2 regions of the Desulfitobacterium sp. LBE genome follow, and region 1 is predicted to be linked to the other one. Evidence: predicted binding sites of a transcription regulator. Region 1 holds the regulator's gene; the other holds the start of a gene.
The links. The regulator LexA, encoded in region 1, represses DNA repair genes until DNA is damaged. The targets are predictions, from matches to a motif close to CNAACANNTGTTNG.
Positions count from the first base shown of each region.

Region 2: the regulator LexA is predicted to act here: its motif matches at 2,088-2,101, upstream of DESLBE_RS10865 (DNA polymerase IV).

Region 1 is NZ_VLKD01000001.1:654,918-662,199, forward strand. Features, by position in the region: gene hflX (GTPase HflX) at 1-704, shown strand, start outside; gene DESLBE_RS03100 (methionine gamma-lyase family protein) at 782-2,044, shown strand; gene lepB (signal peptidase I) at 2,055-2,624, shown strand; gene DESLBE_RS03110 (D-alanine--D-alanine ligase) at 2,776-3,861, shown strand; gene DESLBE_RS03115 (CPBP family intramembrane glutamic endopeptidase) at 3,954-4,754, opposite strand; gene lexA (transcriptional repressor LexA) at 4,940-5,554, opposite strand; gene DESLBE_RS03125 (LysM peptidoglycan-binding domain-containing protein) at 5,724-6,086, shown strand; gene DESLBE_RS03130 (M23 family metallopeptidase) at 6,146-6,964, shown strand; gene DESLBE_RS03135 (serine hydrolase) at 7,108-7,282, shown strand, end outside.
Region 2 is NZ_VLKD01000001.1:2,291,874-2,299,155, reverse strand. Features, by position in the region: gene aroF (3-deoxy-7-phosphoheptulonate synthase) at 1-352, shown strand, start outside; gene DESLBE_RS10870 (hypothetical protein) at 454-714, opposite strand; gene DESLBE_RS10865 (DNA polymerase IV) at 740-1,993, opposite strand; gene DESLBE_RS10860 (NAD(P)/FAD-dependent oxidoreductase) at 2,327-3,760, shown strand; gene putP (sodium/proline symporter PutP) at 3,861-5,321, opposite strand; gene mnhG (monovalent cation/H(+) antiporter subunit G) at 5,564-5,923, opposite strand; gene DESLBE_RS10845 (Na(+)/H(+) antiporter subunit F1) at 5,895-6,191, opposite strand; gene DESLBE_RS10840 (Na+/H+ antiporter subunit E) at 6,188-6,661, opposite strand; gene DESLBE_RS10835 (Na+/H+ antiporter subunit D) at 6,697-7,282, opposite strand, start outside.

The sequences.
Region 1 (7,282 bases):
TGCCCCGTTTAACCGGTCAGGGACTCAGCCTTTCCCGGCTGGGCGGGGGAGTGGGAACCCGCGGCCCCGGAGAATCCAAACTGGAAATGGATAAGCGGCGGGTAAGAAAGAAAATTAATCTCTTGGAAAATGAACTGGGTGAAATCCGCAAAACCCGTACGACCCAGCGGCGGCAAAGAGAAAAAAGCGGCATCCCCCTCATCGCTTTAGTCGGTTATACCAATGCGGGGAAGACCACCTTTTTGCAAAAAGCCATGGAGCAGACCCGTTCCAAGGGGGAGAGTGTTAAGGGAGAGGACAAGCTCTTTGCCACCCTTGATCCCATCGTGCGCGGGATACGCCTCGATCAAAGGACGGAGATATTGCTTAGTGATACGGTAGGTTTTATTCAGAAATTGCCTCATCAACTTCTCCACGCCTTTCTCGCTACTCTGGAAGAGGTGCAGAATGCCGATGTTTTAATTCATGTCCTGGATGCCAGCCACCCCAGAGCTCTGGAGCGCGCCGATACGGTTCATAAGATTCTGGAGCAGCTGGAGTGCCATCATAAACCACGTCTTACCTTACTGAATAAAATCGATCAGCTGGATCATCCTTCTGATTTAAGCCGCTTGGCTCAGGAGCTGTCTCATCCCATACCGATGTCCCTTATTGCCAACACTTCACTGACTCCTGTCTGGAATAAAGTTCTTGAACTTCTCTAGTGCAGTGACAGACTTCAGTCGGCAAGGCAGTGGAGTGGGAGGTAAAGGAAGATGGATACAGCGAGGAGGTTTCATCATTGTTTTTGGATCATCTGCCCAGCAAAATTCTCGAGGCGAAAAATCAGGCCGAGCAGCTTTTAACGCTGCAGGAAAAGCCTATTCTTGATATTGCCGAATACAATCATGCCAAAGTCCTGGCAGCCTTTCAGGAAGAAAGGGTAAGCACCTATCATTTACAGGGCACCACAGGCTATGGCCTGGGGGACAGCGGCAGAGAAACTCTGGACCGGGTGATGGCCCGCATCCTGGGCACGGAAGCTGCTTTGGTGCGGGGACAATTTGTATCGGGAACCCATGCCATTGCCACAGCTTTATTCGGTGTTCTCCGGCCTGGTGATCATTTTATTTCCGTTACGGGAGATCCTTATGATACACTGGAAGAGGTGATTGGCATCCGGGGAACAGGGCAGGGGAGCCTTAAGGATTTTGGGGTATCTTATGACTCGGTTCCTCTCAGTGAAGAAGGAACTATTCAGCATTCTCTGGTAAGTCAAGGGATAAAGCCCAACACAAAAATGCTTATTCTTCAGCGTTCCCGGGGCTATGCCTGGCGCAATTCCCTTCCTATGGAGCAAATCGCCGCCTTTGTGGCTTATGTCCGGGAGCATTTTCCTCATCTGATTATTTTTGTGGATAATTGTTACGGTGAGCTTGTGGAAAAATGTGAACCCGGGGATGTGGGAGCCGACCTCATGGCGGGATCCCTGATTAAAAACCTGGGGGGAAGTTTAGCTCCCACAGGAGGATATATTGCCGGCAGACAAGAGCTTGTTGAGAAAGCCGCCTGCCGCTTAACTGCTCCGGGGATTGGCGGCGAGGTGGGAGCGACCCTCAGCTGGCAGCTGCAGTTCTTCCAAGGACTGTTCTTCAGTCCTTTGACCGTAAGTGAGGCGATTCGGGGAGCGATTTTTTCCGCTGCCTTTTGGCAGGCCTTAGGGTTCGAAGTCAATCCTCTTCCCGATGCCCTGCGGACGGATCTGATTCAAGCTGTTAAACTCAATTCCCGGGAGGCGATGATTGCTTTTTGTCAGGGCTTCCAGAAGGGTTCGCCTGTTGACAGCCATGTCCTGCCCATTCCGTCGGGAATGCCGGGGTATGAAGATGAAGTCATTATGGCCGGGGGAACCTTTATCCAAGGTGCGACCAGCGAATTCTCCGCGGACGGCCCCATGCGTGACCCCTTTATTGCTTATCAGCAGGGCGGGGTTTCCATGAATTATATTAAGTTTGGGAATCTATTAGCGGCTCAAAAACTTTGGGAACAGGGATTACTAAAGTGAGGTGCACACCATGGGAAACGAACAGGATATCAACGAACAAGATATCAAAGTAAAAGCGAAGAGTATGTTTAAAACTATTATTGAAGTCATCGAGATTGTGATTATTGCCTTTGCCTTGTCCTGGGTCATTCGCACCTTTGTGCTGGAGGCCAGATTAGTCCCCACCGGCTCTATGCTGCCGACGATTCAGCTTCAGGACCGGATTATTGTCGATAAGTTCTTTTTTAAGCATTTTGGTGATTTTGAACGAGGGGATATTATTGTTTTTCATCCGCCTTCCAGCGCCCACTCTTCCGACGATTTTATCAAACGTTTGATTGCTTTGCCGGGAGATACCATTGAGATCAAGGATCATAAGACCTATATCAATGGCCAGGAAGTGGAAGAGCCTTACGTTATGGAGCCTCAAATTAAAAATCTTGAGCCTTTGGTCGTTCCGGAAGGTTCCGTTTTTGTTATGGGAGATAATCGCAACAGCAGTGCCGATTCCCGGGAATGGGGTTTTCTGCCGATTGAAAACATCTCCGGGATGACGTTATTTCGTTATTGGCCGCTTAACCATATTGGAACAATCGATTGATTTAGGCAGCCTTTTCACCCCTGTGCATATAGTATAGAGTAAACCTGTTGCTTGGCTTGTGCAGCTTTATGTACATCCGTACACACCTAAGCACTGTTTTCAGGTTTTCTGGGCTATTTTCTAAAATAGAATAGAGAGGATGGGTACGCCAATGACACGGCAAAAGATTATTATTCTCTTCGGAGGTCAATCCGGAGAACATGAGGTTTCCCTGAACTCTGCCAGTTCTGTACTTAAGGCCATCGATCAAGAAAAATATGAGATAGAGACGATTGGCATTGCCAAAAACGGCCAATGGCACTGGGGAATACGTCCTGAACAATGGCAGCAGGACCCCACCCTGGAGGGTATTCCTGTCATTCTTGCCCACGATCCTACGAACCCCCGCTTTATCGCCTTAGACGGCAGTTCCCTTCCTCAAGATGGGAAGTTTGCTTTGATTTTCCCCGTTCTTCACGGACCCTTCGGAGAGGATGGGACCATCCAGGGCTTGTTTGAAATGGCCAATATTCCTTACGCCGGCTCCGGAGTTCTCGGCTCCGCTCTGGGTATGGATAAAGACCGTATGAAAGCAGTTTTTACCGAAGCGGGCCTGCCCCAAGCCCCTTATCTCACCGTACTTAGAACCATGCTCCAGAAATCAATGGAGCAGCTGCTTGATAATATCGAACATTCGCTGGGTTATCCTTGTTTCGTCAAGCCTGCCAATTTAGGCTCCAGCGTAGGCATTTCCAAAGCACGGAACAGGGAGGAGCTCATCCAAGCCCTCCAGCTTGCTGCGGAGTACGATCGCAAACTGGTCGTAGAGCAAAATATCGTGGGACGCGAAATTGAGTTGAGTGTCCTGGGCAATGAGGATGCCCAAGCCAGTATCCCGGGAGAGATTCTTCCCGCCAAGGATTTTTATGATTATGAAGCCAAGTACATCGACACCGGCTCTCAGCTGGTGATTCCCGCTCCTTTGGCTCCCGAGGTCGTCAGGAGTTTGCAGGAAAAGGCTGTTGCCGCTTTCAAAGCCGTCGAAGCCTGCGGCTTAAGCCGGGTGGATTTCTTCGTCACGGAGGGCAGTCAGATCTACATCAACGAAATCAATACCATGCCGGGGTTCACTCAGATCTCTATGTACCCCAAGCTTTGGGAAGCCAGCGGCATCCCTTACACCGAATTGATCACCCGCTTGATCGAGCTGGGCTTCCAACGCTTCAGAGACAGCCGTTCCCGGAAAATATCCCGTTAGTATATCGGTATACAGCCCTGAAAGCCGTTTAGTCAGCGGAGTTCAGGGCTTTTTTTGTTTAGACTTTTATACTTTATCAATGAAGAAAATGCTTATACTATTCGCCTGCTCTTTTGGTCGTATATCACAACAGTTACCATTGAAACAAGAACAATCACAGCATTTGCGGCAATTGTTCCCGCCCAAGTCATCGTCATGGTGCCAAAGAGGGGAGATGCCGCATTGAACATGGTGTGGAATAATACGCACATAAACACACGGCCTTTTCCGGATATTTTGTAGATTGCCCCGTTGAAAAACCGAAAGGCCATGAGTTGAACTGCAAACATCCAAAAGTTAATGAGGCCCTCACCGTGATTCGTCCCCGGAATGAAGAAGAGAGGGATATGCCATAAAATCCAAATGATGCCAACCAAAAGAGAAGATAGAACAAAGCCATATTTTTTGTCAAGCTCAGGCTGCAATACGTACATCCAGCCAGCTTCCTCCAAGCCGCCGATAATAAGATTACCAGGCAGGGAAAGGAAGAACATATAAAATGGCAGCACCATTGCCGTGCCGCCTGAAACTGCAAGATGTGTCAAAAAATAGAGTGCAAGCCCGGCAACAACGAACAAATAGAGAGAGATGTTATTTTTGGCGTAAAAAACAGTTTTCAACCATTCCTTAAAATCTGCTATTTTGTTATTTTTCTTGAGAACGATATATGAAGCAATAGCGGGCGACAAAATATAGATTGCAAAAGGAATATTCATCCCAAATTGCTGTAACGAGTGAACCCAATTGTGAACCGAATATCCGAATTGCCCAAGTGCAATCAAAGCGCCTGATACAAGATAGGCTATGCAAAATGTCAGCGTCGTAAATTGTATGATGATTTTTTTGTCTATCATGATTTCTTAACCTCACAGTTCCCTTGCTGCCATTGCAAAGTTCGCTCCGCACAAATATAAATTTAATAAATCCATTCTACCATAAAAATCCTGCCTGTCATTGTACTTTCATAATAAAAAAGCAGACATCCACCCACATCAGTGTGGAATGGAGGTCTGCTTTTGCTGTCCCTGTAGTTTATAAATCAGTGTAAAATACGAAATACCCCAATAACTTTGCCCAAGATAGTGACATCCTGAGAGTAGATAGGCTCCATATAAGGGTTTTCAGGTTGCAGGCGAATCAGTGTTTTTTCCTTGTAGAACCGTTTTACCGTAGCTTCTTCATCAATCATGGCCACGACGATCTCGCCATTACGGGCTACTTTTTGCTGGCGTACTAAAATAAGATCCCCATCCATAATTCCCGCATCAATCATACTTTCGCCTTTGACTCTCAGCATGAACACTGTATCTGAGTTAACCACATCAACAGGAAGCGGGAACGTATCTTCGATATTCTCCTGGGCTAAAATAGGCTGCCCGGCGGTTACTTTGCCAATGATGGGGACAAAAACAGTCTTTTTCTCATTAGCATCACTGGAACTGTCTAATATCTCAATGGCTCGAGGTTTGGTGGGATCGCGACGTATGTACCCCTTTTCCTCAATGGTCTGCAAATGCCCGTGAACAGTGGAACTGGACATCAAGCCAACGGCGTCGCCTATTTCGCGGACAGAGGGGGGATAACCCTTTTCTCGAATAACCCGTTTAATATACTCCAAGATATCGGTCTGTCTCTGTGATAAATCTGGATACACCCAATTTCCCCCTTTCATATGTTCTAAACCTATTTTAGCATTAAATATTCTTCTGTGCAAACAAATGTTCGAAAAAGTATTGACGAATCTTCCTGGTCTCCTTTATACTGTTTTCAGGAACTTATGTTCGCATTTATTTGGTTTAACGGGAACATAGAGGGGGATTAATATGAGTGCTTGTTCTTCTTCCGTCCGGAACTACAGAGGCCATTATAGAAGCTATCGGAATTATCGAATGAAACAACTGCAAAGGCAGCTGTGTTCTTATATGCTGCTTTTCCTCATGGTCTTTGGCAGTATGGGCTGGTTCTTCTGGGACTGGAGCCAGGCAAACAGCAGGGTAGAGGACCTTGCTTTCCAGCCGCAAATCGTTCAATCCGGGGACACTCTTTGGTCCTTGGCTGAGAACTCCGACCTGCAAATCGATACCCGTACGCTTGTTCTTAAAATTATGGAATACAATCAGCTCACAGATACTACCATACAAACCGGTCAAGTGATTTATACTCCAATCTTAAAGAATCAGCCTTAGTTATACTTCTAATCCGACCTTTCCCCCCATATTATGCATTGTAGAGAGGGGAGAGATGAATGAGGATGCGCAAAGGCCTTAAACCGAGACAAAAGCACTGGACTTTGTTCCTGAAGCTGCTTGTGGTCATTCTGATCAGCGCAGTTGCCTGGAAGGGCATCCATAAGCCGCCCAAGATCTCTGCTGATATCTATCCTTATCTCACGAATTTGTCTGCTGAACTTGTGCTGCAATGTCAGAAAGAAGGGGAGGGGATTTCCTCTGCAGCTTGGGCGGATTTATTAGCTATACGAAGCACCGTTGAAATAGATGAAGAGCATTACCTCATCCAACAGCTCCAACAGGGCATAGGGCTTCAAGACATTGTTTGGAAAAACACGGAAATCCAAATCAGTGAAGATGTTGTTCAACAAATCCTTGAGAGGCGGCAGATTCTTTTAACTTATCCCTTTTATGAGCCGGGCCGTTTTGCTTTTCCGGTGATGGGTCAGGTCTGGTACATGGATACCTTTGGGGCAGACCGGGAGGGTGGAGCACGCAGACATGAGGGAACGGACATTTTTGGCGCAGAAGGCATTCCCATTATCAGTGTTGGCAACGGCAAAGTTGAGAAGCTGGGTTGGAATCGCCTTGGCGGAGAACGGGTAGGGGTTAGGGGAGAAGATGGCAACTATTATTACTATGCTCATCTAAAGGCTATAAACCCTCAACTCCGGGAAGGCCAAGAGGTTAGGAAAGGGGATTTTTTGGGGACATTGGGACATACGGGGGATGCTCTGACAACTCCGGATCATCTGCACTTTGGTATTGAACTTCCTAATGGCGAGTGGGTGAATCCTTATCCGTTCCTATATATCTGGCAGCAAAGTCAGAGTTAGAAGCAGAACAACCCTATTACCAACCAAATTGCCAATTGGTTGGTAATTTCATGATGGTCTTGCCCTTAGGGTTAAAATTCATTATTATATAGAGAGGTCGATATTGTCCAGTACATCTTATCATCTTATAAAGAAGGCAAGATATGAGTAAAAAATCAAGGAAAAGAGTTTTCCTTACGTTTTTAACGATGATTGCGACAGCGGCAATCGTTTTAACCTTTTTTCCAGGTTTGTTGGATCGAACGGGTTTAGCGAGTACCCTTCATACTCTAAGTTCTAATCTCTTAAACGGTCAAGAGAACCCGGATAAAGGGGCAT
Region 2 (7,282 bases), 1.6 Mb from region 1:
CGGGAATGCTCAGGTGATTCTTTGCGAGCGGGGGATTCGCACCTTTGAGCCCAGCACCCGCAATACCCTGGACCTCAGTGCGGTGAGCCTGGTGAAAGTGCTTTCCCATCTGCCGGTCATTGTGGATCCCAGCCATGCGGCTGGGAGGGTGGATATCATTCCTGCTTTAGCCAAGGCCGCTGTAGCGGTAGGAGCCGATGGGCTGCTGATCGAAGTCCATCCCCATCCTGAGGAAGCCCAAAGCGACGGGATGCAATCTCTGACTCCGGAGCAGTTTGCCCGGCTCGCCGCAGAGCTCCGGCCCATCGCTCAAAGCGTCGGACGAAGTATGGCTCATTCTCCAAAGGCCTGATCCCATGCTGGAAAAGGAAGAAAAGATCCTGAAAATAAAATCATGAACCTTAAAGCAAGGGGGACTGAGAGCAGGTTAAGGGGGCTCACGGTCCCCTTTGCTCACATCTTATAGAGAAACCATTTGCATGTATGAAGTTCATACTTCAGCTCATAAATCTTAAGAAGTCCGTTGCTGATGCTTTGACAGCGAAAAATAAGCATGGGATTGCCGGCCAGTTTTTCTTCGGATTTGGAGATGATTTTGTCGACGGCAATGACGACAGGGCTATCTTCGAAGTGAGCCTTGAATTTAAGGGGCCGGGGCATGCCCTGATCATTGAAATGGGCGATCATCTCCAGGGGCTGCATCATTACCTTCACGAAAAGCACTCCCTCCTTTTTAGAGCTAAAGCAGGCTGGTCATGGCCGGATATTCCTCTTCAGCGATGACTCCCCCAGTCATGGACTTAAGGCCGGAGTGGAGATAAGAGGAGCGCATAATAGCCTGAGAGCCAAAGCGCTGGCGAATGATATCGACAGCCTGATCCACTTTCCGATCCCGCTCGTAATCCTTAGTGAAAAAGGAAAACTGCAGGAAATCGTTTTGACAGAGCTCAGAGGCCCGGATTCCCAGATGTCTCAAGGGCTGACCTTTCCATAATTCGTCAAAGAGCTGGCAGGCAATCTCCCATAGCTCATTGGTACAGTCTGTAGCGTGGGAGAGTTTGCGTTGATGGGAATAGGAAAGGAATTCATGGGTTCGAAAGGAAATGGATATCAGCCGGGCAAAGTATTGATCATGCCTTAAGCGGGCGCTGACCGTTTCCACAAGGGAGAGAAGAACCAGGTGAGCCTCTCTGCGGTTTTTTACATCGAAGGATGTGGTGGTGGAATTGCCCATGCCTTTGACCGCTACCCGGCCGCCGGGGCGGACGGGGGAGTTTTCAATGCCGTGAGCATAATTCCAAATCAGCAGGCCGTGACTTTTCATGATCCCTTTCAAGAGGCGAGGGTCGGTGTGCGCCAGCTCTCCGATGGTTTTGATATTGCGGGAGAGGAGCTGGCGGGTGGTTGCCCTTCCGACCATGAAGAGTTCCCCCACGGGTAAGGGCCACATTTTCTCAGCAATCTCTTCAGGGAATAAGGTATGGACTTGGTCGGGTTTTTGGAGTTCGGAAGCCATCTTTGCCAACAGTTTATTGGTGGAAATACCGATATTTACGGTAAAGCCCAGCTCGTTCCTGATTCGCTCCTTGATTTTATAAGCGGTAGCCAGAGGGTCCCCAAAGAGAAGGTCCATGGCGGTGAAGTCCAGAAAATATTCGTCCACGGAAAACTGTTGGATTAGAGGGGAATAGTCTCTTAAAATAAGGCTTAGAGCCTCGCTGCACTGACGGAAGAGGAGATAATTAGGCCTGGCAATGATCAGGTCCGGACATTTGGCGAGGGCGGAGTATAAAGTCTCCCCGGTTTTAATAGCATATTCCTTAGCCGGGATCGACTTGGCCAGAACGATCCCGTGCCGGGTCAAGGGATCGCCGCCGACCACGGAAGGAACTGTCCTTAAATCCAGAGGATCTCCCTGCTGAAGGCGATAGACGGCTTCCCAGGAAAGGTAGGCCGAGTTAACATCAATATGAAAAATAATCGATTTGCTCAAGATCCAATCACCACCTATGTAGAAAAACCATATTCATAATGAAGCGCTCTTTGTGAATGGAGTGGGAGCCAGGGTCTGCGCTATCTATTATAATAGAATATATGTTCTGCATCAATAGAAACAAATATTCTATTATTGTCATAAAATCCCTTGAATACTAAATTCAAGGGAGCTATTTGGCAGTGGAGCAAAAAATCCAAACAAAAAGTCGATTTTTTAATAAAATGTTCGGATTTTAGACTTGAATTATTAAAGAGCATAAGGTATAGTTGTTAGGGTTTGGCTGCTGTTAAGTTTTGACTGCCGTTAAGTTTAACCGAGGAGGAATAAGCCTTGAAAAAGTATGATGTGATCATCGTTGGGGCAGGCCCCGCCGGAATTTTTGCCAGTTATGAATTAGCGACGCAAGCTCCTGAATCTGCTGTTCTTTTGATTGAAAAGGGACGGGATATCTATAAACGCAGTTGTCCTATTTTGAAAAAGACTCTTTCGAAATGTCCGCCCCCCAATAAGCAAAGAGAGTTCGCCAGCTGCACTCCTGCCTGCTCTATTACCAACGGTTTTGGCGGTGCGGGAGCCTATTCTGATGGGAAATTCAATATCACCACCGAGTTTGGCGGATGGCTCACCGAGTATTTGCCTCCTTCGGAGGTGTTGAGCCTCATTCACTATGTGGATCAGATTAACTTAAAGCATGGAGCGACCAGTTCACTGACCGATCCCAGCACTCCTACGGTAAAGGAGATTGAGAGAAAGGCCCTGGGAGCCGGCTTGAAGCTGCTCCGGGCCCAAGTCCGCCATCTGGGAACAGAATTAAACCTGGAAATTCTTAAGGATATTTATGAGTACCTCAAGGGAAAAATCGACATGGTGTTCGAAACGGAAGTCGCCGATATTATGACCGCTGAAGCGGAAGGACACCTGCAGGTTAAAGGCATCCGTACCAATAAGGGAGAGGAGTATTATGCTCCTAAAGTAGTCGTGGTTCCCGGACGGGATGGTTCGGAATGGTTCAAGGATGTCTTGAAGAAGTACAATCTGGAAATGAGCAGCAACCAGGTGGATGTGGGGGTTCGGGTAGAAACCCTGGATACCATCATGGAAGATATTAACGAGAATTTGTATGAAGGGAAATTTCTCTATCGGACCTCTGTAGGGACTACGGTGAGAAGCTTCTGCAGCAATCCTTCCGGCCATGTGGTTATTGAGAATCATACCGGGGTTATGCTGGCCAATGGCCATGCTTACCGAGATAAGAATCTGGGCAGCCATAATACCAATTTTGCCCTGCTGGTATCCCATAACTTCTCCTATCCTTTCAACAAGCCTACGGAGTATGCCAAGAATATTTCCCGGCTGGCCAATGACTTATCCAACGGCAGTGTGCTGCTGCAGACCTTTGGGGACATCATGAAGGGCCGCCGTTCCACAGAGAAGCGGGTGAAAGAAAGTTTTGTGGAGCCCACCCTCAAAGAAGCTGTACCTGGTAATTTAGGGTTGGTGCTTCCTTATTCCACCATGAAGAGCATCATTGAGATGATTGAGGCCCTGGATAAAGTGACGCCTGGTATAGCCTCTGAGCACACCTTGCTTTATGGCGTGGAAGCCAAGTTCTACTCTTCCCGTCCCAAGCTGAAAAATAACTTTGAGACGGAGATTGCAGGACTTTATGCCGGGGGAGACGGAGCGGGAATTACCCGGGGACTGGCTCAGGCCGAGGCCTGCGGAGTGAAAATCGCGCGCAATATCATTGAGGAAAACAGCTGAAGAAGGGCTGCAAACATTATTTTTAATTGAGATGAAAGTCGAAAAAGCGGCTGGTCACAATCCAATGTGACAGCCGCTTTTTCGTTTAATTTAAGCTCCCTTAGTTACCTTTTGTCTCAGCTGCAGATTTAGCAAACTCATCCAGGATCTCTTGGGAGGGCTCAGTGGTCAGCAGACTGACGATAATGATCGAAAGCAAGCCCATGATAAAGCCGGGGATCATTTCATAGACGGCGGCGAAGGCCGGGAACTGCTCCCAAAGGATTACGGTGGCAGAGCCCACGATCATACCGGCCAGAGCTCCCCATTTGTTCATCCGTTTCCAGTAAAGGCTGAGGAGAATAACGGGGCCGAAGGCGGAACCAAAGCCGGCCCAGGCGTAGCCTACCAGATTGAGGATGGTATCGTTTTGAGTCCAGGCCAGATAGGTGGCCAGTAGAGCAACGAGCAAAACACAGAGACGGCTGACGAAAACCAATTCCTTATCTTTGGCCTCACGGTGGAAGAGAATCCGGTAAATATCCTCGGTCAGGGAGCTGGAGGTCACCAGAAGCTGCGAAGAAATAGTGCTCATAATGGCGGCCAGAATAGCGGAGATCAGGAGCCCGGTGACGATGGGATGGAAGAGGATTTTTCCCAGCTCGATAAACACTGTCTCAGGATCGGCCAGAGTCAGGCCATGGGTGGCAAAGTAAGCGATTCCCAGGAGACCGGTAAGCATAGCCCCCACTTCGGAAAAGACCATCCAACTCATGCCGATACGGCGGGATTTTTTGATTTCGCTTACCGAAGAGATGGCCATAAAACGGACAATAATATGGGGCTGGCCGAAATAGCCTAAACCCCAGGCCAGAAGAGAGATGATACCGATGACACTGGTTCCGGTGAAGATATTCAAGAGTGCCGGATCAATGGTTTGAATGGTGGTGAAGGAAGAGCCGAGGCCGCCGCTGTGCCAGAGGGTGACCACCGGCACCATGGTTAAGGCGGTGACCATGATTAATCCCTGGACGAAGTCTGTAAAGCTGACCGCTAAGAATCCGCCGATCAAGGTATACCCTACGATGACCAGAAGAATCAGCCAAAGCCCCGTATGGTAACCGATGCCAAAGGTGGTATTAAAGAGGACGGCGCCGGAAACCAAACCGGAAGAAACATAGAAAGTAAAGAAAATGATAATAACAAGTGCGGAAACTAAACGGATCACATGGGAAGTATCACGAAAACGATGGCCAAGGAAAGAAGGGATGGTAATGGAATTGCTGGCGATTTCTGTGTAGGAACGCAGACGGGGGGCTACATAGAGCCAGTTGAAATAAGCGCCGATGGTAAGTCCGACCACAATCCAGCCGGAACTGATTCCTGAAGCGAACATAGCTCCCGGCAGTCCCATCATGAGCCAGCCGCTCATATCTGAGGCACCGGCGCTTAAAGCTGTGACCGCAGGGCCCAGGGTTCGTCCGCCAATCATGTAATCGGATAGGTTTGTGGTTCTTTTGTAAGAATAATACCCGATGGCCAGCATCATGACCATATAGAAAATGACCGAAAAAGCAATCACTCCAACATCACTCTCCTCAATTTTAAAAATTTATCTATATAAAGAAACTATTATAGTACACATAATAATATCATAAGACCTTAAGATTTATAAGTAGGCAATGAATAAGTATACATAATTTTTTAATATTTTTTCAATTATTTCAACTGGGAAAAGAAAAGCAACCTTGGTCCCACTCAATTAATGTTTAAGTGGTCCGTGGTTGCCTTTCAGGTATTGAACAAGACCTTCAGTGATAAAATTTAAGCTTTCTCCAGCACTTCTTTCAAATCGTCGCGAACGCTTGCCTTAGCCAAAGGGACCTGGGCACGATAGGCAGAGCGGCAGATCACATGGGAGGAAACGGGAGTGGTCAGAAACACAAAGAAAATGCCCAGGAATAATTTGATGCTGAAATAATCCTCCACAAATAAGAAAAAGAGGAAGGTTCCCAGCAGAACAAATAATACTCCTAAGGTAGAGCTTTTGGCGAGAGCATGGGCACGATTATAGACATCCGGGAGACGAATGAAGCCAATGGCACTGAGGAAGCCGAAGATGGTTCCCATTAAAATAATGATCCCGATACCTAACTCAATCAAAGTGCTGCCGTTCAATGACAATCCCCCTCTCGATAAAGCGTGCGAAAGCGATGGTTCCGATAAAGGACAGAATCCCGATCAATAAAATCACTTCAAAAAAAGCGGTGGTCCTGAGGAGCACGGAAAAAATGGCTACCGAGGCAATAATGTTAATGCCCAGCACATCCAGGGCTTGTACACGGTCAGAGGCCGTGGGCCCTTTGAGGCAACGGTAAATCGTTATCAGGATGGAAAGGGTTGAGAAACATAAGGATAAAAATATAACCCAGAATAAGATTCCCTCGATCATGGTCGCGTCACCTTCTTAATAGCTTCTTCGAACTTTTCCTTAGAGCGGATCACCGCGTCACTGAGCTCGGGAATATCCATGGCGTGGATATAGAACAGCTTCTTATCCGGAGTGATCTCCATCACCACGGAGCCTGGGGTTAGAGTAAGGAGGAGTGCCAGAAGGGTGACTTCCATATCCGATTCCAGGCTGGTTGCGAAGGATATAATTCCCGGCTTAATATCGATCTGCGGTTTGATGATTTCCCGGAGCACCAGGATGCTGGAGGTGAAAAGCTCATAGATAAAGAGAAAAAAGAGCTGTATAACGGCGTGCAAGGTAAAAAGGTAGAATTTGCTGTCAAGAAAGCGCCGCAAAATGAAGAGGACCAATATACCAAATAAATACCCGCTGGCAAAGGTTAAGATGCTCCAATCATCCTGAAGAAACATCCATAAAACCCCGATAAATAAATTGATTAGCACCTGCATTGGCACTGGAAATCACCTCTTTTCTTCATGCGCACTTATGGGTATCTCTTCTGGAAAACGGCCTCAATATAGGTCTGAGGATCCAGCAACCCCGCTGCCGCTAAGTCCACGACCCCGTGGAGACCTTCTGCTCCCAGGCCTAAGGCGATGGTACAGGCCGTAAGCAGGGCGATGGGAAGGAGCAGCCCTTTGGTGGTTCCTTTTTCCGTTTCCTCGGTAAAGTTTGTGTAGCCCCAAAAGACGTTCATGAACAGTTTTAACATGGAATACAAAACCATCAGACTGGTGAGCAGGCCGATGCCGCCGAGCCAGAAGTAACCGGCGCGAAAGGTTCCTTCCGTGACAAAGATTTTGCCGAGGAAGCCGCTCAGGGGGGGAATGCCGGATATGGATAAAGCGGCGACAAAGAACATCCAGCCCAATTGAGGATGCAAGCGGATGAGTCCGCTCATATCCTTAAGCTTTCCCGTGCCGGTCAGATGAAGGATTGTTCCTCCCAAGAGGAAAAGGAGAGCCTTGACGATCATGTCATGAGCCAGATAATAGATGGAGCCCCGCAGGCCCGTTTCCGTGAAAGAGGCAAAGCCCGCCAGAATAAAGCCCACCCCAACCACCACATTA